Regions from separate parts of the Kitasatospora sp. NBC_00315 genome, predicted to be linked through region 1. Evidence: predicted binding sites of a transcription regulator. Region 1 holds the regulator's gene; each other region holds the start of a gene.
The links. The regulator HrcA, encoded in region 1, represses chaperone genes, less so after heat shock. The targets are predictions, from matches to a motif close to TTNGCACTCNGNNNNNCNGAGTGCNAA.
Positions count from the first base shown of each region.

Region 2: a site for HrcA is predicted at 6,902-6,928, ahead of OG823_RS14200 (FmdB family zinc ribbon protein). Genes of this name have one in related genera too.
Region 3: a site for HrcA is predicted at 5,634-5,660, ahead of groL (chaperonin GroEL). Genes of this name have one in related genera too.

Region 1 covers NZ_CP108025.1:5,662,909-5,672,471, forward strand. Annotated here, with positions in the region: gene OG823_RS23555 (ABC transporter ATP-binding protein) at 1-680, opposite strand, end outside; gene OG823_RS23560 (long-chain fatty acid--CoA ligase) at 1,018-2,940, shown strand; gene hemW (radical SAM family heme chaperone HemW) at 3,086-4,315, shown strand; gene OG823_RS23570 (DUF3097 domain-containing protein) at 4,419-5,252, opposite strand; gene OG823_RS23575 (hypothetical protein) at 5,282-5,866, opposite strand; gene htpX (zinc metalloprotease HtpX) at 5,889-6,812, opposite strand; gene hrcA (heat-inducible transcriptional repressor HrcA) at 7,066-8,172, shown strand; gene dnaJ (molecular chaperone DnaJ) at 8,248-9,387, shown strand; gene OG823_RS23595 (16S rRNA (uracil(1498)-N(3))-methyltransferase) at 9,535-9,563, shown strand, end outside.
Region 2 covers NZ_CP108025.1:3,528,751-3,538,313, forward strand. Annotated here, with positions in the region: gene OG823_RS14180 (5-formyltetrahydrofolate cyclo-ligase) at 1-60, shown strand, start outside; gene OG823_RS14185 (penicillin acylase family protein) at 68-2,791, opposite strand; gene OG823_RS14190 (potassium/proton antiporter) at 3,445-4,929, shown strand; gene OG823_RS14195 (MFS transporter) at 5,370-6,818, shown strand; gene OG823_RS14200 (FmdB family zinc ribbon protein) at 6,952-7,305, shown strand; gene OG823_RS14205 (hypothetical protein) at 7,751-8,125, shown strand; gene OG823_RS14210 (hypothetical protein) at 8,209-8,433, opposite strand; gene OG823_RS14215 (RNA polymerase sigma factor RpoD/SigA) at 8,617-9,563, opposite strand, start outside.
Region 3 covers NZ_CP108025.1:3,711,297-3,720,859, reverse strand. Annotated here, with positions in the region: gene otsB (trehalose-phosphatase) at 1-127, shown strand, start outside; gene OG823_RS15040 (trehalose-6-phosphate synthase) at 175-1,644, opposite strand; gene OG823_RS15035 (glucosyl-3-phosphoglycerate synthase) at 1,683-2,717, opposite strand; SAM riboswitch class I at 2,909-3,041, shown strand; gene thrC (threonine synthase) at 3,059-4,342, shown strand; gene OG823_RS15025 (ubiquitin-like small modifier protein 1) at 4,372-4,650, shown strand; gene OG823_RS15020 (cold-shock protein) at 5,262-5,465, shown strand; gene groL (chaperonin GroEL) at 5,816-7,438, shown strand; gene OG823_RS15010 (hypothetical protein) at 7,535-7,891, shown strand; gene OG823_RS15005 (hypothetical protein) at 7,958-8,587, opposite strand; gene OG823_RS15000 (PadR family transcriptional regulator) at 8,679-9,026, shown strand; gene OG823_RS14995 (hypothetical protein) at 9,023-9,563, shown strand, end outside.

The DNA.
Region 1 (9,563 bases):
AGCTCCTGGTTGGCCCCGCCGAAGCGCTGCTGCTCGTGGCCGTCCTTGACGAAGGCGCGGATCACCCGGATGCCGGTGATCTGCTCGCGCAGCACCCGGTTCACCGTGTCGATCTTCGTCTGCATGCTGCGGAACTGCGGTCGCAGCCGGCGCACCAGCAGGGTCACCACGGTGCCCAGCAGGGGGATCACCACCAGCAGCAGCGCGGAGAGCGGCACGTCCTGGTTCAGCGCCATGATCACGCCGCCGAGGCACATGATCGGGGCCGCGACCATCAGGGTGAAGCCCATCAGCACCAGCATCTGGACCTGCTGGACGTCGTTGGTGGTGCGGGTGATCAGCGACGGCGCGCCGAACTGGCCGAGCTCGCGCGCCGAGAAACTCTGCACCCGGTCGAAGACCGAGGCGCGGATGTCGCGGCCGACGGCCATCGCGGTGCGCGCGCCGAAGTAGACGGCGCCGACCGAGCAGGCCGCCTGGGCCAGCGTGACGACGATCATCAGCGCGCCGATCCGCAGGATGTAGCCGGTGTTCCCCTTCACCACACCCTCGTCGATGATGTCGGCGTTGAGAGTGGGGAGGTAGAGCGCTGCGATGGTGGCGACCAGCTGGAGCAGCACCAGCAGGGAGATCGGTCGGGAGTAGGGCTTCAGATGAGCCCTGAGCAGTCTGATCAGCACTGGCAACACTCTCATGCTCGACAGCGGGATTCGCATCCCAATTTTCGGCCCTCTGCGGAGTCGCGTACGGCCCTTCCGGAATGACTTCACCGTGCTCCGACCCTGAGACTACTGAGGTCCTGTGCACTCGCGACGCGCCGGTGTGCCAGGTGGCGTCACCCTCTTACGGAACGGCTGGTTTCCCCCTAGGCTGCTGCTACCCCCTTGTTACTCGTCGGTTAACAACCCGGCCGGTGACAAGCAGCAGGTCAATTGAGTCCCGTACCAAGCCGGCCCGGCGGCCGCCCCCACGGCCACCGGCACCGCCCACCCTCGGCCACCCGCCCCGGAGGTCTCGTTGAGTTCCGCGCAGTCCCTGATCGGCTCCGGCAGTGTCGACATCGTCGCCGGGCGCCCCGCCTCCGTCGCACACCTCTTCCTCGACCGGGTGGCGGCGACGCCGAACGGCGAGGCCTACCGTTACCCCGTCCCGGTGGACGAGCACGCGGCGGACGGCGCACCGGGCGCCGAGCAGTGGCGTTCGCTGACCTGGGCGCAGACGGCCGTCCGGGTCCGGGCGGTGGCCGCCGGTCTGATGTCCCTGGGCATCCGGGCCGAGGACCGGATCGCGCTGTCCTCCTCCACCCGGGTCGAGTGGATCATCGCCGACCTCGGCAACATGTGCGCGGGAGCCGCGACCACCACCGTCTACCCGAGCACCAACGCCGACGAGACGGCGTTCATCCTCGCGAACTCGGGCTCCAAGGCGCTGTTCGCGGAGAACACGGCCCAGCTCGACAAGGCCGTCTCCCAGCTGGAGCAGCTGCCCGAGCTGAAGACGGTCGTCCTCTTCGACGCCCCCGCCGAGCTGCCGGAGCCGGCCGGGGTTGCCGTGCTCTCGCTCGCGGAGCTGGAGCGGCTCGGCGCCGAGTACCTGCTGGAGCACCCCGACGCGGTCGAGAAGGCCGTCGCCGAGCTCGACAAGGAGCAGCTGGCGACCCTCATCTACACCTCCGGCACCACCGGCCGCCCCAAGGGCGTGCGGCTGGTGCACGACTGCTGGTCGTACGAGGGCCGGGCCCAGGAGGCCAGCGGGCTGCTGCGCGCCGACGACGTGCAGTTCATGTGGCTGCCGCTGTCGCACGTCTTCGGCAAGACGCTGATCTCCGGCCAGATCGCCACCGGGCACGTGATGGCCGTGGACGGCCGGGTCGACCGGATCATCCACAACCTGCCGGTGATCCGCCCGACCATGATGGCCTCCGCCCCGCGGATCTTCGAGAAGGTCTACAACGGCATCGCCGGCAAGGCCAGGGCCGAGGGCGGCGCCAAGTACAAGATCTTCCTCTGGGCGGCGAAGGTCGCCCGGGAGCACGCCCGTACCTCCCAGGCGAGCCGGATCGCCACCGGCCGCGCCTCGGTGCCGTTCGCGCTCGGCCTGCAGCACGCGCTGGCCGACAAGCTCGTCTACGCCAAGATCCGGGCCGCCTTCGGCGGGCGGATGCGCGGGTCGGTCTCCGGCAGCGCCGCGCTGGCGCCCGAGATCGGCTTCTTCTTCGCGGGAGCCGGCGTCCCCGTGCTGGAGGGCTACGGCCTCACCGAGACCAGCGCCGGGTCCACCGTCAACCGCGAGGACGACTTCCGGGTCGGCACGGTCGGCCGGCCGCTGCCGGGCACCGAGGTCCGGATCGCGGAGGACGGCGAGATCATGCTGCGCGGCCCGGGCGTCATGCGCGGCTACCACGACCTCCCGGAGAAGACCGCCGAGGTGCTGGAGCCGGACGGCTGGTTCCACACCGAGGACATCGGCGAGCTCTCCGAGGACGGCTTCCTGCGGATCACCGACCGCAAGAAGGACATGTTCAAGACCTCGGGTGGCAAGTACGTCGCGCCCAGCGAGGTCGAGGGCAAGTTCAAGGCGATCTGCCCGTTCGTGAGCAACATCCTGGTGATCGGCAACTCCAGGAACTTCTGCACCGCGCTGATCGGCCTGGACGAGGCGGTGATCATGCCGTGGGCCGCCGAGCACGGGCTGGCCGGCAGCCCGTACGCCGAGGTGGTCGCCTCGCCGCAGGTGCGCGAGCTGATCGACGGCTTCGTGCAGCGGCTCAACACCGACCTCCAGCGCTGGCAGACGATCAAGAAGTACACCCTGCTCCCGCGCGACCTGGACATCGAGCACGGCGAGCTGACGCCGAGCCTCAAGATCAAGCGCCCGGTCGTCGAGCGGACGTACGCGGACGCCGTCGCCGAGATGTACGCCGGGACCGTCGAGGCATGACCCCCGGCTGCCCGGCAGCCCGGCGCACTTGGCGCACCCGGCAGCCCGGCAGCCCGGCACCCGGCAGCCCGGCACCCGGCACGCCCGGCGCCGCCCGCCCACCCGTCCGGTACGGCCCACCCGGGCCGTACCGGACAATGGACGCATGCCCTCCGCACTCCCCGACGGCGAACCCGTGCCGTCCGACGGTTCCCTGCCCGCCCACGCCCTCTCGGGGCTCGGAGAGCGGCCCTTCGGCTTCTACGTGCACGTGCCGTACTGCGCCACCCGCTGCGGCTACTGCGACTTCAACACGTACACCGCCACCGAACTGCGCTCCTCCGGCGCGGTGGCCTCGCAGGAGACGTACGCCGACAACCTGGTCACGGAGATCCGGCTCGCCCGGACGGTGCTCGGCGAGGCCGACCTGCCGGTGCGGACCGTCTTCCTCGGCGGCGGCACGCCCACCCTGCTGCCGGCCCGCGACCTGGTGCGGATGCTCGGCGCGATCCGGGAGGAGTTCGGCCTCGCGCCCGGCGCCGAGGTCACCACCGAGGCCAACCCGGAGTCGGTCGACCCGGCGTACCTCGACGAGCTGCGCGAGGGCGGCTTCAACCGGATCTCCTTCGGCATGCAGAGCGCCCGTCCGCACGTCCTGGAGCTGCTCGACCGCCACCACACCCCGGGCCGCCCCGAGGCCTGCGTCGCCGAGGCCCGCGCGGCCGGTTTCGACCACGTCAACCTGGATCTGATCTACGGCACCCCCGGCGAGTCCGACGACGACTGGCGGGCCTCGCTGGACGCCGCCATCGGCGCCGGTCCGGACCACGTCTCCGCGTACTCGCTGATCGTCGAGGACGGCACCAGGCTCGCCGCCCGGGTCAAGCGCGGTGAGCTGCCGATGATCGACGACGACGTGCACGCGGACCGCTACCTGATCGCCGACGAGGCGCTCGGCAAGGCCGGCTTCGCCTGGTACGAGGTCTCCAACTGGGCCACCGACGAGGCGGCGCGCTGCCGCCACAACGAGCTGTACTGGACCGGCGCCGACTGGTGGGGCGCCGGCCCCGGCGCCCACAGCCACGTCGGCGGCGTCCGCTGGTGGAACGCCAAGCACCCGGCCGCCTACGCCCAGGCCCTGGCCGAGGGCCGTACACCCGGCCAGGGCCGGGAGGTGCTCCCGGCGGCGGACCGCCGGGTCGAGCGGATCCTGCTGGAGCTGCGCCTGGTCGCCGGCTGCCCGCTCGACCTGCTCGCCCCGGCGGGCCTGGAGGCCGCCGACCGGGCCCTGGCCGACGGCCTGCTCGACCCGGACGCCTTCGCGGCCGGGCGCGCCGTGCTGACCCTGCGGGGGCGGCTGCTGGCCGACGGCGTCGTGCGAGACCTGGTCGACTGACCGCCGGCCACGTGGCGGGAGCCGTCCGAGGGAGTCCGGGCAGGACCGGAGCCCCGCGGTCGTCGGCACCGGCTCCCGGCCTAAGCCCGGGCCCTGAGCCGCCTCACTCCGGCGACGTCACGAAGTCGATCAGCTCCTCGACCCGGCCGAGCAGCGCCGGGTCGAGGTCCCGGTAGGAGTTCACCGAGGCGAGGATCCGCTTCCACGCGGCCGGGGTGTCCACCGGCCAGCCGAGCCGGCGGCAGACGCCCTCCTTCCAGGACTCGCCGCGCGGCACCTGCGGCCACCCGGGGATGCCGACACTGGCCGGCTTCACGGCCTCCCAGACGTCGATGTACGGGTGGCCGACGACCAGCACCGAGGAGCCGGTCACCCGGCCGGCGATCCGGTGCTCCTTGGTGCCCGGCAGCAGGTGGTCGACCAGCACGCCGAGGCGCCGTCCCGGGCCGGGACCGAACTCGGCGACGATCGCGGGCAGGTCGTCGATGCCCTCCAGGTACTCCACCACCACGCCCTCGATCCGCAGGTCGTCGCCCCAGACCCGCTCGACCAGTTCGGCGTCGTGCCGGCCCTCCACGTAGATCCGCGACTCACGGGCCACCCGCGCGCGGGCGCCGGGGACGGCCACCGATCCGGAGGCGGTCCGGCCGGGCCCCTTCCCGGCCGCGGGAGCCGCGCCGGCGGGCCGGACCAGCGTGACCACCCTGCCCTCCAGCAGGAAGCCGCGCGGGCCCATCGGGAACACCCGGTGCTTGCCGAAGCGGTCCTCCAGCGTGACGGTCGGCCCCTCGGCCGTCTTCTCGCAGCGCACGACGGCCCCGCAGAAGCCGGTGGCCGCCTCCTCCACCACGAGATCCCGCTCGGCGGGCACCTCGGGCGCGGGTTGCTGCCGCTTCCAGGGCGGGGTGAGGTCGGGGCCGTAACTCCTGCTGCGCATAGGAGGACTATAGGAAATCCGACGGCAGGTCAGAGCCCGGGCGCGCCCCAGACCGGGAACCAGCGGGAAAGGTCCGACTCCACCCGCAGGTCGTCGCCGAGCATCGCCTTCACCTGCAGCTCCAGCGGGCTGTTGCGGCGCTCGCCCCCGCCGGGCATCGGCGCGAACGGGTAGAAGGTGCCGCGCTTGTACAGGTACACCAGCGCCAGCGGCTGCCCGGCCTCGTTGCGGAACGCCACCAGGGAGCAGAGCAGCTGCGGGCCGAAGCCGTTCGCCTCCAGCTCGCTGTTGACCGCGTGCAGGTCGTTGACCAGTTCCGGCAGCTCCTCGGGGGAGTGCCGGGCCAGCAGCCAGGAGTAGCCGTAGCCGTCCCGGCTCGCCTCGACGGGGACGCCGCCGCGCTCGGTGTCGGCGTCGAGCAGGGCCCGCACCTGGCGCTCGACCTCGCCGAAGGCCCCGCCCTCGACGGCCGCGAAGCAGACCGAGCCGAGGCCGGTGGCCCGGAAGCCGGCGGCGGCCTCCAGGGTGAGTGCCGCCGAGGGCACCCCGAAGAGCTGGTCGAGGTCGGGCCGGACCGGCTTGCTGCGGCCGAACAGGGTGTCCAGGAATCCCACGGGTGTCCCTCCGGAACGGGAGTCAGCGGCTGAGGTCGGTGGAGATCCTGGCGAGCTGCTCCAGCCGCTTCTCCAACGACGGGTGGGTGGACAGCAGCTGGGAGGCGGCGTCCCGCGCACTCAGCGCCGGGGCGAAGTAGAAGGCGTTGTAGGGCTGCGCCTGGCGCAGGTCCTTGGACGGGATCGCGGCGATCTGGCCGGTGACCTTGGTCAGGGCCGAGGCCAGCGCGCTGGGGCGCCCGGTGAGCTGGGCGGCGGCCCGGTCGGCCGCCAGCTCGCGGTAGCGTGAGAGCAGCCGGGTGAGCAGGAAGCTGATGGCGTACACCACCATCGACACCAGCGGGATGATCAGCATCGCGATGGCGGCGTTCTGGTCGTTGCTGTTGCGGTTGCCGCCGCCCATCAGGCCGCCGTACATCGCCATCCGGGTCATCGCCCCGGCGAGCACCCCGAGGAAACCGGCCACCGTCATCACCGCGACGTCGCGGTGGGCGACGTGCGAGAGCTCGTGGGCGAGGACGCCCTCCAGCTCCTCCGGCTCCAGGCGGCGCAGCAGGCCCGTGGTGACGCAGACCACGGACTTCTCCGGCTTGCGGCCGGTGGCGAAGGCGTTCGGCATGTCGTTGTCGGCGACCGCGACCCGGGGTTTGGGCATGTCGGCCAGCGCGCAGAGCCGGTCGATGGTGCCGTGCAGCTGCGGATACTGCTCGGGGGTGACCTCGTGGGCGCCCATCGCCCGCTCGGTGATCTTGTCGCTGAACCAGAACTGCGCGACGAACAGCCCGCCCGAGATCAGGACGATCAACGGCCAGGCTCCGCGCAGCAGCACGATGAGCACACCGGTGAACCCCACGTACAGCAGGCCGATCACGAACATCGTCGCGACCATCCGACCGGTGAGTCCACGGTCCGGTGCGAAACGGGTGTGCGGGCCCGAGGCTGACATTGCTGCTCCTCCGATTCGCCGGTTGCTTCCGATGCTGCCACCTGGCCGGCCCGCGAGCATCACCCCGCGCGGGGGCGATGCGTGCAGGATCACCCCGGATCCGCCCGGGCGGCCCGTTCCTGCCGTCGGGCCCGGGCCTTACACTGGCAGGTACGGTTTTGGCACTCGCCTGTCGTGAGTGCCAGGTGATCCACCGCAAGTGATCCACATCGAGTCATATCGGACAACGTTCGAAGTCGGAGGTGAGTGCCCCATGGTCAGCGAACGCAGGTCCGAGGACCGCAAGTCCGACCCTCGCCAGGGCGAGAACCGGCCGTTCGAGGGCCGCCGGCTCGACGTCCGTCCGCTGGACGACCGCAAGCTGGCGGTGCTGCGCGCGATCGTCCAGGACTACGTGGGCACCGAGGAGCCGGTCGGGTCGAAGGCGCTGGTCGAGCGCCACAGCCTCGGGGTCTCGCCGGCCACCGTCCGCAACGACATGGCGGCACTGGAGGAGGACGGCTACATCCAGCAGCCGCACACCAGCGCCGGCCGGATCCCGACCGACAAGGGCTACCGGCTGTTCGTCGACCGGCTCGCCGAGGTCAAACCCATGACCGCGCCCGAGCGCCGGGCCATCCGGCACTTCCTGGACGGCGCCGTCGACCTGGACGACGTGGTCGCCCGGACGGTGCGGCTGCTCGCGCAGCTGACCCGGCAGGTGGCCGTGGTGCAGTACCCCTCGCTCTCGCGTTCGACCGTGCGGCACATCGAACTGGTCGCGCTCGCACCCGCCAAGGTGATGCTGGTCCTGATCACCAACACCGGCCGGGTCGAGCAGCGCATGGTGGACTGTCCCGGCACGGTCGGCGAGACGGTGCTGGGGGACCTGCGGGCCCGGGTCAACGCCCGGGCCGTCGGCCAGCGCCTGCCGGACGTCCCGGAGCTGCTGGAGAACCTTCCGGCCGCCTTCGAGGCCGCCGACCGCCCTACCGTCACCACCGTGCTGGCCACCCTCTTCGAGGCGCTCGCCGAGCAGAACGAGGAGCGGATCATGCTGGCCGGCACGGCCAACCTGACCCGCTTCGGACACGACTTCCCACTCACCATCCAGCCGGTGCTGGAGGCGCTGGAGGAGCAGGTCGTCCTGCTCCGCCTGCTCGGCGAGAGCGGTGACGCGTCGATGATGGTCCGGATCGGCCGGGAGAACGCGTACGAAGGGCTCAATTCCACCTCGGTGGTCTCGGTCGGTTACGGTTCGGGCGACGAGAGTGTGGCGAAGCTGGGTGTGATCGGTCCGACCCGGATGGACTATCCGGGCACAATGGGGGCGGTGCGAGCGGTGGCACGGTACGTGGGCCAGATCCTGGCCGAGTCATAGAGCACACCACCGCCGTACATCGGCGGTGGCAACCCAGTCGCAGCACTTCTAGAGGCGGAACAAGCGGAGCATTTGGTGGCCACGGACTACTACGCGGTACTCGGCGTCCGACGGGATGCGGGGCAGGACGAGATCAAGAAGGCGTTCCGGCGCCTCGCGCGCGAACTGCACCCGGACGTCAACCCGGACCCGAAGACGCAGGAGCGGTTCAAGGAGATCAACGCCGCCTACGAGGTGCTCTCCGACCCGGCCAAGCGCCAGGTCTACGACCTCGGTGGCGACCCCCTCTCCCCGAACGGCGGCGGCGCGGGCGGCTTCGGCGCGGGAGCGGCCGGTTTCGGCTTCTCCGACATCATGGACGCGTTCTTCGGCGCGGCCTCCGGTCAGCGCGGGCCCCGCTCGCGCACCCGGCGCGGCCAGGACGCCATGATCCGGCTGGAGATCACCCTGGAGGAGGCCGCTTTCGGCACCACCAAGGAACTCCAGGTCGACACGGCCGTCACCTGTACGACCTGCTCCGGCGAGGGCGCGGCGCCGGGCACCTCGGCCCAGACCTGTGACATGTGTCGCGGCAAGGGCGAGGTCTCCCAGGTCACCCGGTCCTTCCTGGGCCAGGTCATGACCTCCCGCCCCTGCCCGCAGTGCCAGGGCTTCGGCACCGTCGTGCCGACCCCGTGCCCCGAGTGCGCCGGCGACGGCCGGGTGCGGGCCCGCCGTACGCTCACCGTCAAGATCCCGGCCGGTGTCGACAACGGCACCAGGATCCAGCTGGCCGGCGAGGGCGAGGTCGGCCCCGGTGGCGGCCCGGCCGGCGACCTGTACGTCGAGATCGCGGAGAGCGCGCACCCGACGTTCCAGCGGCGCGGGGACGACCTGCACTGCACGGTGACCATCCCGATGACCGCGGCCTCGCTCGGCACCCAGGTGCCGCTGCAGACGCTGGACGGGCTGGAGGAGGTCGACATCCGGCCGGGCACCCAGTCCGGCCAGTCGATCCCGCTGCACGGCCGGGGCATCACCCACCTCCGCGGCGGCGGCCGGGGCGACTTGATAGTGCATGTCGAGGTGCAGACGCCCACCAAGCTCGACCCCGAGCAGGAGGATCTGCTGCGCCGGCTCGCAGTGCTGCGCGGCGAGGAGCGTCCCTCCGGGACCTTCGCGCCCGGCCAGCAGGGCCTGTTCTCCCGCCTGAAGGACGCCTTCAACGGCCGCTGAGCCGTCCACCGGCCGTCCACCGGCCCGACGCCGCCGGGCCGCCCACCGGCCCGACGGCCACCCCCGTGCCCCCGAGCCGATCCGGCCCGGGGGCACGGGCCGCTCCCACCCGTTCGTCCACGCCCGCACCACCCGGAGGCAGACCCGATGACCGCACCCGTGTTCGTCACCGACAC
Region 2 (9,563 bases), 2.1 Mb from region 1:
GCCGTCACCCCTGCCGGTGTGCACCGGCTGGGCCCGGGGCCCGAAGGGGTGACGGCCTGAGCGCCGGTCAGCCGCTGGTGAGGACCAGCTTGTTCTTGACGGCCTTGTCGACGGCGTCCTTGGAGTAGGCCCAGGGCAGCAGATCGCCCTTGACCCAGAGCGCGGTCTGGTCGTTGTAGTTCTGGTGGAAGGCGTGGCCGGAGGCGCCGCCGACGTTGATCCAGCGCGAGGCGTCGAAGTCGCTGAGGTCGACGACCATGCGCATCGAGGGGATCCAGTCGACCTCGTAGCCCGCCGCCGCGTTCCAGCCGGCCGCGTCGACCGCGGCGGTGCCGCCGGAGAGCTCGTACGGTCCCCGGTTGAGCAGCTTGTGCACCAGGCCGGAGGCGATCGAGGAGTTGTCGGTGCCGAGGGTCTGCTCGCGCAGGGTCAGCGTGTGCAGGCGGCCCCAGCTCCAGGTGGAGACGTCCTTGCTGAGCAGCGAGGTGAGGTCCTGGCGGGCGTCCTTCATCGCCTCGGCGAGCAGGTTGCTCAGGCCCTTCTGCTCGTGGTGGTCCGAGTCGATGTACGTCCACCAGCTGCTGTCGGGCCGGGACAGCTGCTCGCGCACGACCTCCATCCACCGGTCGCCGCCGTCCGGCTGGGCCTTGCCCGGATCCCGGGTGCCGCACTCGGTGACGATCGACGTGGTGGTGTCGGGCCTGGTCGGGTCGGTCGGCGCGTGCACCAGCAGGCAGTTGTCCTCGGCCCGCAGGTCGGCCGGGAACTTCTGGCCGAAGGCGAGGCTGAGCAGCTGGCGCCAGACGCCGTTGTAGTAGGCGGCGGCGGCCGAGTCGGCGTCCTGGTGGTAGTTCCAGTCCTTGAGCAGGTCCTGGGCCGTCCGGACGTACGGGTCGTCGATCTGCACCTTGAGCAGCAGCGGGACGAGCGTCTGCGCCATCACGCTGGTGTTGTCCAGCTGCATGGACTGCATGTCGTCCGGGGAGATCTTGCCGCCGTTCTTGAGCTTGGCCTCGATCTGGTCGGTGATCTCCTTGGCCCGGGTGCCGTACTCCCAGTCCTTGGTGAGCAGGTACTTGTACGTCGGGTCGACCACGGCCTGGTTGGCGGTGACGATGTAGCCGGCCGTCGGGTTGAAGCTGTAGGGCAGGGCGCTGAAGGGGACGGAGTCCTTCCAGGTGTACGCGGAGTCCCAGCCGAGCGAGGGGTAGCTGCCGTCGCCCTTGCCGCGCACCGGGATGTCGCCGGGGGCCTGGTAGCCGATGTTGCCCTTGGTGTCGGCGTAGATCAGGTTCTGCGCGGGCACGGCGAAGTCCTTCGCGGCCGCCCGGAACTCGTCCCAGTTGCTCGCGCGGTCCAGCTTGAACACCGCGTCCATGGTCTTGCCGGGGGTCAGTGCCGTCCACTGCAGGGCGACGCCGTAGCCGGTGGTGCCGCGGTCGGGGGCGGCGTTTCCGGCGGGGGCGTACAGGCCGACCTTCTGCTGCTCGGAGCTCGGGTCGGAGATCAGTGGGGCGCCGCCGCGGGTGGTGCGGACGGTGATGGTGCGGTCCGCGCCACCGGCGACCTTGATGGTCTCCTTGCGCAGGTCGAACTTCACGTCCTTGCCGTCGACCTGGTAGGTGTCGGGGCCGGTGACCTTCTCCAGGTAGAGGTCGGTCACGTCGGCGCCGAGGTTGGTGAAGCCCCAGGAGACGGTGTTGTTGTGGCCGATCACGACGCCCGGCATGCCGGCGAAGGTGAAGCCGGAGGTGTCGAAGGCGCAGGTGGCCGAGACGGTCCGGCAGTGCAGGCCCATCTGGTACCAGACGGAGGGCATCCCGGGGCCGAGGTGCGGGTCGTTGGCCAGCAGCGGCTTGCCGGTGGTGGTGTGCTTGCCGTCGACGACCCAGGAGTTGGAGCCGATGCCCTGACCCTGGCGGCCGAGCAGCTGCGGCATGGCGTCGATCCGGTCGGAGACGTCCTTGAGCATGGCCTGGGTGACGGTCGCCCCCTGGGCGGTGCCGCTGCCGGGCGCGGCCGCGGGCGGGGTCGTGGAGCCGTCGGCCGGCTTGTAGGTGTCGCCGCTGACCGTGCCGGTCTTCACGATGGTGCCGTTGCGGTCGTACGGGTAGTCGGGGTACAGCTCCGCGATCTTGTCGGCCGTGAAGTCCTGGCTGAGCAGGGAGCGGTCGATCTCCTCCTGCAGGTTGCCGGAGAGGTTCCAGGCCATCGCCTTGAGCCAGGCCACCGAGTCGACCGGGGTCCACTTCTCGGGGGTGTAGCCGCCCTTGGCCACGCCGAGCAGCGCGTACTCCAGCGAGGCGCTCTCACCGCCGGGGTGCTCGGCGAGCCAGGCGTTCACGCCGTCCGCGTAGGACTGCAGGTACTTCTTGGTGTCCGGGTCCAGCAGGGTGTCGTACTCCTGCTGCGCGACCTGGTGCCAGCCCATGGTGCGCAGGAAGGTGTCCGTCTCGACCTGGCCGGAGCCGAACATCTCGGAGAGCCGGCCGGAGGTGATGTGCCGGCGGACGTCCATCTCCCAGAAGCGGTCCTGGGCCTGCACGTAGCCCTGGGCCCGGAAGAGGTCGGTGGCCGTGTCCGCGTACAGCTGCGGGATGCCGTTGGCGTCCCGCTCGACGTCGACCGGCGCGGAGAGCCCCGCCACCTTGACACTGCCGTTGACGTCGGGGAAGGACGCGCGGACCGCGGCCACTCCCCGGTAGCCGCCGTATCCGAGTCCGGCCACCAGGAGCACGGCCAGCACGAGCACGATCAGACGGGCGCGCCGGAACTTCTTCGAGCGGGGCATCTGGGTCCTTGGCATCAAACAGGTGTCGCCCGGAGGGCGTCTTCGGAAGGGTGGTGGCGGGCGACGGGCGGGAAGGGTGTCGCCCGGAGGGCGTCTTCGGAAGGGTGGTGGCGGGCGACGGGCGGGAAGGTGTCGCCCGGAGGGCGTCTTCGGAAGGGTGGTAGCGGGCGACGGGCGGGAAGGGTGTCGCCCGGAGGGCGTCTTCGGAAGGGTGGTGGCGGGCGACGGGCGGGAAGGGTGTCGCCCGGAGGGCGTCTTCGGAAGGGTGGTGGCGGGCGACGGGCGGGAAGGTGTCGCCCGGAGGGCGTCTTCGGAAGGGTGGTAGCGGGCGACGGGCGGGAAGGGTGTCGCCCGGAGGGCGTCTTCGGAAGGGTGGTGGCGGGCGACGGGCGGGAAGGGTGTCGGTTGGGGCCGTGACAGGTCACCACATTAGGCCGACTCAGGTGGCGGCCGTGCACGGGGGACGTCCACGGTGGGATCTGAGGACCCTACCGGCCCGGCGAACGGGCGCCGCGCGGGGCCGGGGACAGCATGGGGGTGCGGGGGATGGTTGAGGGATTTACCTAAAGAACCAGTAAAATGTTAGACTGAGTAACGATCCACCGTGACGCTCCGTCAGCCACCCCGTCCACCCCTGCCCGAGGTGCCCCTGCGTGACTGTTGACAACCTGAACCACTTCCTCCTGGAGTTCTCCGCGATCCTGCTGGTCGCGGTGGTCGCCGTGCGCATCTCCACCCGCTCGGGGCTGCCCAGCCTGTTGATCTACCTGGGCATCGGGGTGGCCCTCGGCCAGAACGGGCTGGGCATCACCTTCAACAACGCCGAACTCACCCAGGTCCTCGGGTACGCGGCGCTCGTGGTGATCCTCGCCGAGGGCGGCCTCAAGACCAGCTGGCGCGAGGTCAGACCGGTGATGCCGGCCGCCGTCGTCCTGGCCACGGTCGGCGTCGCCATCAGTGTCTTCGTCACCGCGGTCGGCGCCCACTACCTGGTCGGCCTGGACTGGCGGGCCTCCCTGCTGCTCGGCGCCATCGTCTCCTCGACGGACGCCGCCGCGGTCTTCTCCGTGCTGCGGATGGTGCCGCTCCCGCAGCGGCTGACCGGCCTGCTGGAGGCCGAGTCCGGCTTCAACGACGCCCCGGTCGTCATCCTGGTCGTCGCCTTCGCCAGTACCGGCGAGGCGGACACCTGGTACGTGCTGGTCGGCACCATCGTCGCGGAGCTGGCGATCGGCGCCGCGGTCGGCCTCGCGGTCGGCAAGCTCGGCGCCTACGCGGTCAAGCACGTCGCCCTGCCGTCCTCGGGCCTGTACCCGATCGCCGTCATGGCGCTGACCGTGCTCGCGTACGCCGGCGGCGCGCTGCTGCACGGATCCGGCTTCCTGGCCGTCTACGTGAGTGCGGTCATCCTCGGCAACGCCAAACTGCCGCACGGCCCCGCCGTGCGCGGCTTCGCCGACGGCCTCGCCTGGATCGGGCAGATCGGCATGTTCGTGCTGCTGGGGCTGCTCTGCACCCCCGCGAGCATGGGTTCGGCCGTCGTTCCCGCGCTGGTCATCGGCGCCGTCCTGGTCTTCGTCGCCCGGCCGCTGTCGGTCGTGCTGACCCTGACGCCGTTCAGGCTGCCCCTGCGCGAGCAGGCCCTGCTGAGCTGGGCGGGGCTGCGCGGGGCGGTGCCCATCGTGCTGGCGACCATCCCGCTGGTGGCGGGCGCGCCGCGGGCCCAGGACGTCTTCAACATCGTCTTCATACTGGTGGTGGTCTTCACCCTGCTCCAGGGGCCGACCCTGCCCTGGGTGGCCAGATGGCTGAGGATCTCCGAGGGCTCGATGGGCCAGGATCTCGGCATCGAGTCCGCGCCACTGGAGAAGCTGCACGGGCAGTTGCTGTCGGTGGCGCTGGCGGCCGACTCGCGAATGTCCGGCGTCGAGGTCGGCGAGCTGCGCCTGCCCGCCGGGGCCGCCGTGACCCTCGTGGTGCGCGAGGGCAGCAGCTTCGTCCCCGACAAGACGACCGTGCTCCGCGGCGGCGACGAACTACTGGTGGTGACCACCGACGCGGTCGGCGAGGCCGCGGAGAAGCGCCTGCGGGCCGTGGACAAGGGCGGCAAACTGGCGAGCTGGCTCAACGGGCGCTAGGCGGGCGCCGCCCGACCGTCGCCCGGAGGGCGATCGCGGGGCAGTGGAGCCGGGCGGGGGTCGGGTCGGAGCGGCGGCCGGGCGCCGGGAGTCGAGGCCGGGCGGCCAGCCGCCGGGAGCCGAGGCCAGCGCCTGGGAGCAGCGACTGGGATCCGGCGTGGGCACCGGCTGTTCACCTTGTATTGGCAGGAGGATTTTCGACAGAGCCTGTACTGTGGAGGCGTACCCGCATCTACGCGCGTATAGATACACCCATGATCACTGATACATCCGCAACATCTGCCTGAAGCAGAGTTGGCGCGACCGCTCGGCGGCCGCGGCCCGCAGCACCCATGCCGGGCCCGGTATCTACCCCGGTCGACGCGCGAGAGGACGACTCTCGGCGCCGTCGGGGCCACCCACACCCCTGCCGCGCTACCAGGCAGCAGGAAGGACCGACCGTGACGGCGCGCCGAACGGTCGACCGCACCCCCGCCCACACCCCGGCCCCCGCACCCGCGCGCGTCGGCTACGGAACGCTGCTGCGCACCCCCGGTGCCCGGACGTTCCTCGTTCCCGCCTTCGTCGCCCGCCTGCCGTTCGCCATGCTGAGCCTGGGCATCGTGCTGCTGGTCTTCGACACCCACGGTTCGTACGGCACCGCGGGCGCCGTCGCGGCCGTCTCCGCCGTCGCGCAGGCCTTCATCGGCCCGCAGACCGGACGACTGGCCGACCGCTACGGCCAGTCCGCGGTCCTGCTGCCGAGCGTCCTCGTGCACGCCGTCTCGGTCGGCGCGCTGATCGCGCTCGCCCTCGGACACGCGCCGGTCTGGTCGCTCTTCCTCGCCGCGGCGCCGGCCGGCGCCAGCGTGCCGCAGATCGGCGCCATGGTGCGGGCCCGCTGGGTCGCCAAGCTCGCCGACTCCTCCCCCGGCACGCTGAACACCGCGTTCGCCTTCGAGTCCGTGACGGACGAGTTCACCTTCGTGATCGGCCCGGTGCTCGCCACCGCCCTGGCCACCGGGATCTCCCCCGCCGCCGCGCTCGTCGCCGAGGCCGCGCTGACCGTGGTCGGAGGGCTCGCCTTCGCCGCCCGGCGCGGCACCGCGCCCGCCCGCCACCCGCACGTCCCGGGCGTCCGGCGGGCGTCCGCGCTCGCCTCGCCGGGCGTGCGGCTGCTGGCCGGCGCGTTCCTCGGCGTGGGCACCGTCTTCGGCGCCATGCAGGTCTCGGTCACCGCCTTCACCGAAGCGGCCGGACGGCCCGGGGCCAGCGGAACCGTGTACGGCGTCTTCGCGGGCGGCTCGATGCTCGCCGGCGTGCTCTACGGCATGATCGCCTGGCGCCGCCCGGCCCGGCAGCGGCTGCTCGCCGGCTACACCCTGCTGGTGCTCGGCTGCTCCACCCTGTGGGCGATGCCCGACCTGACCACGCTCTCCCTCGCCGGGCTGGTCTGCGGACTCGCCATCGCCCCGACCCTGATCACCGGCTACACGCTGGTCGAGACGCTGGTCTCGGACGGCGCGAAGACCGAGGCCTTCACCTGGCTGACCGGTGCCATCGGGCTCGGCCTCGCCGCCGGCTCCACGGTGGCCGGGCAGCTGATCGACGGCCACGGCCCGTCGGCCGGGTTCCTGGTACCGGTGGCGGGCGCCGGGGCGGGGCTGCTCGCCCTGGTGGTCCTTCGACGACTGCTGGTGGCGCCGAGCGCTCCCGGCACGCCCCCGGCCGCCGGTGCGGAGGTGAGCACGCGGGCCGCTGTTCCGGCAGCGGGCACCCGGGTCACCGTCGCGGCGGCGACCGCACCCGCCGACGGCGGACGGACCGGGCCGGAGGCCGGCGCCCCGATGTCCCGGGGCGGGGAGAGGGGCGGCACCCCGGGCCGGCTCGTCGGGGCCTCGAAGGGCTGAGGCCGGTGGCCCCGCGCCGCCGGTGGTATCTCACACCTGCGGCGCTGGACTGATCAGGCGGAATGCCGCATCATTGAACATCGTTAGCACTCATTAGGCGAGAGTGCCAGGGGGAAGTGCAGGAGGAAGACAAGTGCCCACGTACCAGTACCAGTGCACCGAGTGCGGGAACGGCCTGGAGGCGGTGCAGAAGTTCACCGACGACGCGCTGACCACGTGCCCCGACTGCGAGGGACGGCTCCGCAAGGTCTTCTCGGCCGTGGGTGTGGTGTTCAAGGGCTCCGGCTTCTACCGGACGGACAGCCGCTCCTCCTCCAGCAGCTCGGTGGGCTCGGCCTCCGCGGCCGGTTCGTCCGGTTCGACCGGCAGCGGCTCGGCGGGCACCGGCTCGACCGCCGGCTCGTCCTCCGGCAGCGGCTCGACGACCTCCGCGAGCCCCGCGCCCGCGGCTGCCAAGTCGTCGACCGGGAGCAGCTCCGCGAGCTGAGCCCCCGCAGGGACGCCACGGACTTCGAAGGGCCCGGTACCACCGTTCGACGGTGGTACCGGGCCCTTCGCGTGGGCGACCGCGCAGTCGTTCGGGACCGCCCGGGACCGCCCGGGACCGCCCGGTCCGCCGCGCCGAGTACCGGTGCCCGCGACTGCGTGCCGTCTCCGTCTCCGTCCTCCCCGGCGGCGAGGTCAGGGCCTGCGTCACCCCTGGGGGTGTACGAAGTTATCCACAGCCCCTGGTTTTCCACAGGCTGACGGAGGGGGATTCCGCCGCTTCGCCGACCGGCCCAAGCTGAGCCCACACCGTCGGCCCGGGGCCTGCGGCGGACGCGCGGCCTCCCTGCGGGCTGCGGTTCCACGGCCTGCGGCCGTGGGCCACCGCCGTGCACCCCGGGGCCGACGGGGTCGCCCACAGTTCCCGGCCCGAGGCGGTGCCCGACATGACCGGCTTCACCCCACCCCTGCTCCCATCCGGCCTTCCGTGCCCGCTCCCGGCGGCACTGCCCGCCACGCGGCACCGGGCCGGCGCCCGGCGTAGCGTCCCCGCCGCCGCACCCGCCGTCCCGCCCGGGCGCACCGTCCCCGCCTTCGCCCCGATCCGGCGCGGCGGCAGCGGGCGGCACCGGCTTCAGCAGGCCGTGCGGCACCGGCCGGGCGTCCTGGTCACCGGTCTGCTCGCCGTCGCGACCGCACTCACCGCGGGCCCACTGCGCCCGGGCCCGCCGGCTCCCGCCGCCACCTCGGCCGCCCACGAGCCCGCCGGCGCGCCACGCTGTGCCGCCGGTACCCCCGGCAGTTCGGCGCAGAGCCCGTGAACGGGCCCTGGCCCTGGTCTTCGAGGGCGGTGGCGGTCGCCCCCCAGCCCGATCGCCGTCCGGGCGAGCTGGATGCCTTTCGGTCAGCCGCCGTGGTGGGGGGGCCGCTGGCTCAGGTACCAGTCGAGCCCGCGTCCCCCGCTCTCGCCGGCCGTCGGCCGCTCACCCCAGCCGTTGTCGGTGTCGTCGCCGGACTGCTGGTCGAACGGATCGCCGAACACCAGCTTCGCCCGGGCCGCCCCGCCGACCGCGTCCGGCGGAGTCTCCCCCGACTTTTCCTGCCCCTGCCCCTGCCCCTGCTCGCCCATCGTCCTGCCTCCAGCCGCTCCAACCAGTCCCCACCAGCGTACGAGCCGGGGCCCCGGCCCCGGTCATCCGTCCACCCGGGGGCCCTGTCCGCCGCCCGCCCACCGGACGGCCACCGGCGCCACGCCCACCGCGTCGGGCCCCCGGAGCCGGGCCCCCCGACCGCTCTCGAACCGGCCCAGCGCTCAGGCCGCTTCGAAGCCCGCGTGGTCGGCGATCTTCTTCAGTTCGGCGAGCGCGTGCTTCTCGATCTGGCGGATCCGCTCGCGGGTCAGGCCGTGCTGCTTGCCGACCTCGGTGAGGGTGCGCTCCCGACCGTCCTCCATGCCGTACCGGGAACGGATGATCGATGCCGTGCGGTCGTCCAGCCGGCCGATCAGCCCGTCCAGCTCCTCCCGGCGGAGCATGACCATCACGGCGTCCTCGGGGGAGGTCGCGCCGGTGTCCTCGACGAGGTCACCGAACTGGGTCTCGCCCTCGTCGTCGACCGACATGTTGAGGCTGACCGGATCCCTGGCCCAGTCCAGCACGTCCTTGATCCGGGCCTCGGTGGTGTCGAGCTCCGCGGCGATCTCGGCCGGCTCTGGCTCACGCCCCAGCTCCTTGGCCTTCTCCCGCTGCACACGTCGGATCCGACCGAGTTCCTCGACCAGGTGGACGGGCAGCCGGATGGTGCGCGACTGGTCGGCGATCGACCGGGTGATCGCCTGACGGATCCACCACGTCGCATAGGTGGAGAACTTGAAGCCCTTGGCGTAGTCGAACTTCTCGACCGCCCTGACCAGGCCCGCGTTCCCCTCCTGGATGAGGTCGAGCAACGGCAGCCCGCTGCGCGGGTAGCGCCGCGCCACGGCGACGACCAGGCGCAGGTTGGAGCGGATGAAGACGTCCTTGGCGCGCTCGGCGTCCTCGGCTATCGACTCCAGCTCCTCGCGCGTGACGCCCTTCGGAAGGGCGCTCTCCTCCAACAGGTGCCGGGCGTACACACCGGCCTCGATACGCAGCGAAAGCTCGACCTCCTCGGCGGCATCGAGCAGGGGCGTCCTGGCGATCTCGTCGAGGTACATCCCGACCAGGTCGCGGTCGGCTTCGAAGTTGGTCGGGCGGGCCGAGCGAGTCCGGTCGGCCCTGT
Region 3 (9,563 bases), 2.0 Mb from region 1:
GTGCAGCGCCGCGGACGGTGAGCCGGCCGTTCCCGAGATCGCCGACCGGGCGGACCTGGTGGTCCCCGGCCCGGCCGGCGTGGTCGCGCTCGCGCGGGCGCTGGCGGAGCGGATCGAAGGCCGCTGACCCGGGCGGCCGGGCCGGGCCGGGCCGGGCCGCCGGCCCGGCCCGGCTCAGCGCAGCGCGTCGAGCTGGTCCAGGAACCACTGCTGCGGCGGCAGCGCGGTGGCCGCCGCGGCGAGCCGCTTGGTGCGCTCGGTGCGCTCGGCCTCCGGCATGACCAGCGCGGTGTGCAGGGCCTGCGCGGTGGCGATCACGTCGTACGGGTTGACGGTGATCGCGTCGTCCGCGAGCTCCGCGTGGGCGCCGGCCTCCCGGGAGAGGACCAGGGCGCAGCCGGCGTCGGAGACCACCGGGACCTCCTTGGCCACCAGGTTCATGCCGTCCCGGATCGGGTTGACCAGGGCGACGTCGGCCAGCCGGTAGGCGGCCAGCGAGCGCGGGAAGTCGTCGTCGACGTGCAGGATCAGCGGCTGCCAGCCGTCGGCGGCGAACTCGGCGTTGATCTCCCCGGCGATCCGCTCCACCGATGCGGTGTACGCGCGGTACTCGGCGAGGTCGGTCCGTGAGGGGTAGGCGAAGGCGATGTGCACGACCCGGCCGAGCCACTCGGGCCGGGTGCGCAGCAGGTGCCGGTAGGCGAGCAGGCCGCGGACGATGTTCTTGCTGAGCTCGGTGCGGTCGACCCGGACGATCGTGCGGCGATCCCCGACCGCCTCCCGCAGCGCGGCGAGGCGCTCGTCGACGTCGGGGCGGTGCGAGCGCTCGCGCAGGAAGTCGGCGTCGGCGCCCAGTGCGTGCACGCCGAGCCGGGTGGTGCGCCCCGCGTGCGTCACGGTGAGCGCCTCGTGGTCCACCTCGGCGCCGAGCACGTCCGCGCAGCAGTCCGCGAAGGCGGTGGCCCAGCGGCGGGTCAGGAAGGCGGCCCGGTCGGCGCCGAGGATGCCGGTCAGGACGGCCTCGGCGACGTCGTCCGGCAGCATCCGGTAGTAGTCCGGCGGCGCCCACGGCGTGTGCGAGAAGTGCCCGATCCGCAGGTCGGGGCGCCGGGCCCGGAGCAGCGCGGGCACCAGCGAGAGGTGGTAGTCCTGCACCAGGACGGCCGCGCCGGGGGCGGCCTCGGCGGCGAGCGCGTCGGCGAAGGCGGCGTTGTAGGCCTCGTACGCCGCCCACTCGGTCCGGAAGCCGGCGTCGAAGGCGGGTTCGGTCGGCGTCGCGTACAGCAGGTGGTGGACGAACCACAGGGTGGAGTTGGCGACGCCGTTGTAGGCCCGCGCGAAGGTGTCGGGATCGATGTCCAGCATCCGGACGGCCTGTCCGCCGACGTCGTGGCCGGCCCGGTCCAGGCGCCCCTCGGGCGCCTCGCGCGCGGCCGCCCGGTCGGCGTCGCCGAGCGCCGCGCAGACCCAGACCGCCGAGGGGTCGTCGATGGCGGACAGCCCCGACACGAGGCCGCCGCCGCCCCGGCGCAGGCTCAGCGTGCCGTCGCCCTGCCGGGTGAAGGACACCGGGCCCCGGTTGGAGGCCACCAGGACGGGGGCGCTGCCGGTCGGACTCGAACGTACCGTCGTGAGATCGCCCATGGTTGGAACCTTGCCGTGGGCCGGTGCCCCCAAACCCCCTATCGCGTGGTGTGACGGCCCGCATACTCGGCGACGGTGCGCATCGGGGGCCGCTCGACCGCTCCCACCCGGTGGGTCTGCGGGGCGAAGCCGTCCCCGGTCCGGGTGAACTGGGTGAGCAGCGGGTGCACCAGATCCTCGCCGGCCTTCAGGCGGTGGCTGCGGTCCAGCCGCTCCAGGGCGGTGCGGTAGATGGTCGCGGCCATCCGGCCCAGCGCCTGGCTGTCCTGGTGGCGGTGGCGGCGCACGCCCACGTCGACCTGGGCCAGCGCGTCCAGGCCGGCCGTCTCCAGGGCGTCCACCAGCAGGCCGAGTTCGACGCCGTACCCGGTCGGGAAGGGCAGCCGCTCCAGCAGCGAGCGGCGGGCCGCGTACTCGCCGCCCAGCGGTTGGACGAAGCCCGCCAGCTCGGGCCAGTGGAGGTTGAGCAGCGGCCGGGCGACCAGCTCGGTGACCCGGCCGCCGCCGACCGGGTCCACCGGGCCGACGGCGCCCTCGGCGCCGCCGCCGGCCGGCGTGAGCGGGCGGTCGTACATCGCCTTGACCAGCTGGAGGCCCGGCTCGGTGAGCAGCGGGCCGACGATGCCCGAGACGAAGGCCGGGTCGAACTCGCGCAGGTCGGCGTCGACGAAGCAGACGATCTCGCCGGAGGTGACCAGCAGCGAGCGCCAGAGCACCTCGCCCTTGCCGGGTTCGGCGGGCAGCCGGGGCAGTATCGCGTCCCGGTGCACCACCCGGGCGCCCGCGGCGGCGGCGGCCCCGGCGGTGTCGTCCGCCGACCCGGAGTCGACCACGACCAGCTCGTCGACCAGCGGCACCCGCTCCATCAGCTCCCGGCGGATCACCCGGACGATGTCCCCGACGGTGGCCTCCTCGTCGAGGGCGGGCAGGACCACGCTGATCGTTCCGGCCGGCCCGGCCGCCCGCTTGGCGGCGAGGAGGCTGTGCACCGGACGGTCGGCCGCGCTCCAGGAGCGGCGGCGCAGCCAGGACGCCACCTCCGGGAGAAGCGCGGTGGGCAGCTCGGCAGGCACGGGCACACTCCTTGGTGGGGCACAGCACGGGTGGGGCGCAACCAGTGTGGGTGAGGCGGCTCACGCCGCCCGGGGCATCTCGGGTGGCGGACGGACGGGTTCAGGGTTGACGCCTTCGGATACAGTCTTCGTACAGCGTTCAGACCTTCGCACGCCGGGGTCCCCCGCTGAGCAGGACCACAACTTCACAGAGCTCATCCAGAGGGACTGAGGGAACGGCCCGTCGAAGTCCCGGCAACCTTCTCGCGCGGCGGCTTCGGCGGCCCGGCGGGACAGGTGCCAATTCCGTCCTGTGGCGCGCCCGCGTCATGGGGAAGATGAGGAGAGAGGCCTCCGCCATCATGGCTATCGACACCGCAGCCGCCGCGTCCACCGTTGACCTCGGCCCCGCCACCGCGCTTTCCTGTCGCGAGTGCGGCACCCGCTTCCCGCTCGGTCCGAGCTTCGCGTGCCAGGAGTGCTTCGGCCCGCTGGAGATCGCGTACGACTTCGGCTCCATCGACGCCGAGGAGCTGCGCAAGCGGATCGAGGCCGGCCCGGCGTCGGTCTGGCGCTACGCCCCGCTGCTGCCCGTCCCCGCCGACGTCGCCGACAAGCCCAACCTGAACCCGGGCTGGACCCCGCTGGTGAAGGCCGACAACCTGGGCCGCGAGCTCGGTTTCAGCGCCCGGTTGTACGTCAAGGACGACTCGGGCAACCCGACGCACTCGTTCAAGGACCGCGTGGTGGCCTGCGCCATCGAGGCGGCCCGGGTGTTCGGCTTCACCACGCTCTCCTGCTCCTCGACCGGCAACCTGGCCGGCGCGGTGGGCGCCGCGGCCGCCCGGGCCGGCTTCAAGTCCTGCGTGTTCATCCCGCACGACCTGGAGCAGGCCAAGGTCGTCATGGCCGGTGTGTACGGCGGCGAGCTGGTCGGCATCGAGGGCAACTACGACGACGTGAACCGCTTCTGCTCGGAGCTGATCGGTGATCCGGCCGGCGAGGGCTGGGGCTTCGTCAACGTCAACCTGCGCCCGTACTACGGCGAGGGTTCCAAGACCCTGGCGTACGAGATCTGCGAGCAGCTGGGCTGGCGTCTGCCGGAGCAGCTCGTGATCCCGATCGCGTCGGGCTCCCAGCTCACCAAGATCGACAAGGGCCTGCAGGAGCTGATCAAGCTCGGCCTGGTCGAGGACCGCCCGTACCGGATCTTCGGAGCCCAGGCCGAGGGCTGCTCCCCGGTCTCCGCCGCCTTCAAGGCGGGCCGGGACGTCATCCGTCCGGTCAAGCCCGACACCATCGCCAAGTCGCTGGCGATCGGCAACCCGGCGGACGGCCCCTACGTCCTGGACATCGCCCGCCGTACCGGCGGCGCGGTCGAGGACGTGACCGACGCCGAGGTGGTGGAGGCGATCAAGCTGCTGGCCCGCACCGAGGGCATCTTCGCCGAGACCGCCGGCGGGGTGACCATCGGCGTGCTGAAGAAGCTGGTCGAGACCGGTCAGCTGGACCCGTCCAAGGAGACCGTCGCGATCAACACCGGCGACGGCCTCAAGACCCTGGACGCGGTGGCCGATGCCGGTTTCACCGCGACCATCCGCCCGACGCTGGAGTCCTTCCGCTCGGCCGGCCTCGCCTCCGCCTGATCCCCCACCCCGCTAGGAGAGCCACCGCCATGAGCGCCAACGTCCGCATCCCGACCATCCTGCGCACCTACACCGGCGGCGCCGCCGAGGTGGCCGCCGAGGGCGCGACCCTCGCCGAGGTCCTCGCCGACCTGGAGAAGAACCACGCCGGCATCGCGGCCCGGGTGCTCGACGACACCGGCAAGCTGCGCCGTTTCGTGAACATCTACGTGAACGACGACGACGTGCGGTTCGCCGAGGGCCTGGCCACGGAGATCAAGGACGGCGCCAGCGTCTCGATCATCCCGGCGGTGGCCGGCGGCTGCTGAGCCCCGGCGGCGGCCGCCGCCGCGGCAGGAGCGGCCCGAGGCCGTAGCGCACGACCGAGCCGCCTTCCCCACCCGGAATCGCATTCTCCGGGCCGGGAAGGCGGCTCTCGGTGTCCCGGTGGGAATCGGGCGGCCCGCGGCGGAGTAAAGTGTCCGACAGTGCCGATGACGGGTCCCCTCCCCATTCCGGCAGCTTCCGCGCCCGTGGGCGCTCCGCGACACCCGTGACCGTCCGGTCGTTGAGACCGGTGCGGGTCGCGCCCGTGGAACATGTCAGGCAGGTGTCAGAATTCCTGCCGTGTTTCGGGTAATTCGTCCGCTATGTCCCGCGCCGAATGCCAAATTTATCCATATTGATCCGGTATTGCCCCTTGACAGTCGCCGTGAATTCCCGGTGGCTGGGCCTGTTGCAGAGGGCTTCGGTACGGATACATTCAGCCGCGGTCGACGCGTTCACCCGTTCAGCCGGTCACCGCCCGGTGGCTCTCGGTGGGTGTCCGTGGTGTGCGGGGCTGTGCTCAGGGGGGGTTCCCCGGGTCGGCCTCAACCAGACCCGGGACCGCGACCCGCGGGCACCGTGAAGGGCCAGTACAGCACTAGGGGAGTTCGGAATGGCTCAGGGCACCGTCAAGTGGTTCAACGCGGAGAAGGGCTACGGCTTCATCGCGGTCGACGGTGGTGCGGACGTGTTCGTCCACTACAGCGCGATCCAGATGGACGGCTACCGCACCCTCGAGGAGGGCCAGCGGGTCGAGTTCGAGATCTCCCAGGGACAGAAGGGCCCGCAGGCGGACATGGTCCGCGCGGCGGTCTGACCTTTCCGGACCCCGGAGCCTCGTCTCGGCCCAAGGGCTGGTGATCCGCTTCGACCGACGGGCCCGTACGACTCACGTCGTACGGGCCCGTCGGCACGTCCGGCCCCGCGCGTCCCTCCCGCGGGCGCCCGCGGCGCCGTGACGCGTCCGCCTGGATCGTCGATTGGGCTTGCACTCGACATGGTGGAGTGCTAATCATTGGCGTTAGCACTCACAGCTTGAGAGTGCTACGGACCGGGTCGGTGAGGCCCCCGGGAGCGGTAGGGGAAAGGACCCCCGCACACCAGGGCCGTCCGTCGCGGGCACCTACCGGTCCGAGCATTCGCCGCCGTCTCGGAGGACCACTTCACATGGCAAAGATCATCGCGTTTGACGAGGAAGCTCGCCGCGGCCTTGAGCGCGGGATGAACCAGCTTGCCGACGCCGTCAAGGTCACGCTCGGCCCCAAGGGTCGCAACGTCGTCCTTGAGAAGAAGTGGGGCGCCCCCACGATCACCAACGACGGTGTCTCCATCGCCAAGGAGATCGAGCTCGAGGACCCGTACGAGAAGATCGGTGCCGAGCTCGTCAAGGAGGTCGCGAAGAAGACCGACGACGTCGCGGGCGACGGCACCACCACCGCGACCGTCCTGGCCCAGGCCCTGGTCAAGGAAGGCCTGCGCAACGTCGCGGCCGGCGCCAACCCGATGGCCCTGAAGCGCGGCATCGAGAAGGCCGTCAAGGCCGTCTCCGACCAGCTGCTCGCCCAGGCCAAGGACGTGGAGACCAAGGAGCAGATCGCCTCCACCGCCTCCATCTCGGCCGCCGACACGCAGATCGGCGAGCTCATCGCCGAGGCGATGGACAAGGTCGGCAAGGAAGGCGTCATCACCGTCGAGGAGAGCAACACCTTCGGTCTGGAGCTTGAGCTCACCGAGGGCATGCGCTTCGACAAGGGCTACATCTCGGCCTACTTCGCCACCGACCTGGAGCGGATGGAGACCTCGTTCGAGGACCCCTACATCCTGATCGTCAACTCCAAGATCGGCTCGGTCAAGGACCTCCTCCCGCTGCTGGAGAAGGTCATGCAGAGCGGCAAGCCGCTGGTCATCATCGCCGAGGACGTCGAGGGCGAGGCCCTGTCGACCCTGGTCGTGAACAAGATCCGCGGCACCTTCAAGTCCGTCGCCGTCAAGGCCCCGGGCTTCGGTGACCGCCGCAAGGCCATGCTCGGCGACATCGCCATCCTCACCGGTGGCACCGTGGTCTCCGAGGAGGTCGGCCTCAAGCTGGAGAACGCCGGCGTCGACCTGCTGGGCACCGCCCGCAAGGTGGTCATCACCAAGGACGAGACCACCATCGTCGACGGTGGCGGCGACAGCGACCAGGTCGCGGGCCGCGTGAACCAGATCCGCGCCGAGATCGAGAACAGCGACTCGGACTACGACCGCGAGAAGCTCCAGGAGCGCCTCGCCAAGCTGGCCGGCGGCGTCGCCGTGATCAAGGCCGGCGCGGCGACCGAGGTCGAGCTCAAGGAGCGCAAGCACCGCATCGAGGACGCCGTCCGCAACGCGAAGGCCGCCGTCGAGGAGGGCATCGTCGCCGGTGGTGGCGTTGCGCTGCTGCAGGCCGGTGTCGTGTTCGACAAGCTGGAGCTGGAGGGCGACGAGGCCACCGGTGCCAACATCGTCCGCGTGGCGCTGGAGGCCCCGATCAAGCAGATCGCGGTCAACGCCGGCCTTGAGGGCGGTGTCGTGGTGGAGAAGGTGCGCAACCTCCCCGCCGGCCACGGTCTGAACGCCGCGACCAACGAGTACGTCGACCTCATCGCCGCGGGCATCATCGACCCGGCGAAGGTCACCCGCTCGGCCCTGCAGAACGCCGCCTCCATCGCGGCGCTCTTCCTCACCACCGAGGCCGTCATCGCCGACAAGCCCGAGAAGGCCGGTGCCCCCGCGGGCGGCGGCATGCCGGGCGGTGACATGGACTTCTGATCCTTTCGAGGATCGGCTGTTCCGATCGCGAGGGCGGTCCCCTTCGGGGGGCCGCCCTCGCGGCGTTCCCGGGGCCCGTTGCGGGACAATGGGCGGATGTCCAGCCCTGAAATCGAAGCAGCCCTGCACAGCGCGAGGGCGTTGATCCTCGCCGACCTCAACACCCGGGACGTGGCGGACGCCGCGGTGGTCTCGCTGGTCGAGGACGCCGTGACCCACCGGCGGTGGTGGCTGGAGCAGTGGCCCGACGGCACCGAGTACGTGCTCGGTCTGGTCGCCCAGGACGTCCAGGACAAGCTGCTGGAGCAGTACGGCCGCTGGCCGCTCTGCCCCGCCTGCGCCGAGGCGGGCGACCCGCACGCGCTGAGCGTCGAGCCCGAGCTGGGACCGGAGCCGCACTGGGTGTGCGGCAAGGAGGCCGTCGTGGTCGCGCCGGTCGGTCGGCTCACCTGATCCCGGGCGGTCCTTCCGCCCGCCCGCCCGCCGCGACCGGGGCGGGCGGCGCCGGGGGCGCGCCCGTCAGCCGAGCCGGGTGAGCTCGGCCGCCAGGTTGGCCCGGGCGGCCGCGTCGAAGCGGTCGAGGGCGGTCGGGGTGCGGTAGAGCGCGGGCAGTGCCAGGAGTTGACGCAGGATCGCCGCCCGACCGGCCCGGAAGTCCTCCTCCGGGACGAAGGCGTACTCCTCCCGCACCGCCGCCGCGTAGGCCGCGTACGCCTCCGGCGGGCCGCCGAGGACGGCGAGGTCCGCGTCGCAGAGCACCTCGCCGTCGCGGTCGCCGGGCTCGGGCCGGTGGGTGACCGTGAGCCGCACCAGCCGGGCGACCTCGGCCACCCGCTCCCGCGACAGCCCGGCCTCGGTCAGCGCCCGGACTGCGAGGGCCGCGCTGCGCTCCTCGTTCTCGGAGCGGTCCGGGCGGTAGACGGCGTCGTGGAACCAGGCCGCCAGCCGGACGGTGTCCGGATCCCCGGCGTGTTCGGCGAGCGCGTCGACGTGGTCGAGGACCGCCCGCAGGTGCTCGGTGGCGTGGTACCTGCGCTGCGGCTCGGCCCAGCGCTTCAACAGGTCGCGCCCGTACGGCTCGGGGTCGACGCTCGCGCCGCAGCGGTGCAGCAGGGCGGACCAGCGCTCGGGCAGGCTCTCGGACGACATGGGCACATTGTGGACGGCGCACCCGGGGGCCGGTCGGCCGGGCCGGTGATTCCAGTGGACAGCATATGCCGGTCACCGATATATATGAGCCATGACAGAACGCTCCATGCAGGAGCCGACACTGCTTCTGCTCACCGCGCTCGCCGATGCCCCGAGGCACGGCTACGCCCTCATCCAGGAGATCGCGGCGATCTCGGCCGGCCGCGTGAAGATGCGCACCGGCACGCTCTACGGCGCCCTCGACCGGCTGCTCCAGCAGGGCCTGATCACGATCGAGAGCGAGGAGGTGGTCGACGGCCGGGCGCGCCGCACCTACGCCCTCGCCGAGGCCGGCCGCGCGGCACTGGCGGCCGAGGCGGACCGTCTGCGTGCCGTGGTCGCCGAGGCCGACCGCCGGCTGACCGTCTTCCGCCCGAGGGCCAAGGGAGTCTTCGCATGACCGTCTCCGACACCGCTCTTCGGGCCGCGCTGCGGCTCTACCCCGCCGCCTACCGCAGTGAGCGCGGCGCCGAGCTGAGCACCGTCTTCGCCGAGACCACGGCCGGCGCCGGGGCGGGGGCCTGCCTGCGGGAGGCGTTCGACCTGGGAGCGTACGGCCTGCGGCTGCGGCTCGGCCTCACCCCTGCCGGGCTGCCCGGGCGGGCGCTGGCCGCCGCGGCGCCGTTCGCGGTCGGCGCCGCGGCCGGCCAGGCGGGGCTGGTGCTCGCCGTCACCGCGAAGGAGGGGGCGCCCGGGCTCGATGCGAGCCGGAGCATGTGGGCGCTGCTGATGCTGCTCTCGGTGCTGCCGCTGGCGTCGCTGGCGGCCGCGCTGTTCGGCAACTGGCGGCCCGCACGGCTGCTGGCGCTGCCGAGCGTCACCGTGGTCCCGGCCGCGGCGGTGCTCGGGTACTGGGCGGCGACCGGCGCCGTGCCGCCGTTCTCGGTGCTGGCCGCGGTCTCGGCCTTCTCGGTGCCGGGCGTGCTCTGGAGCCTGG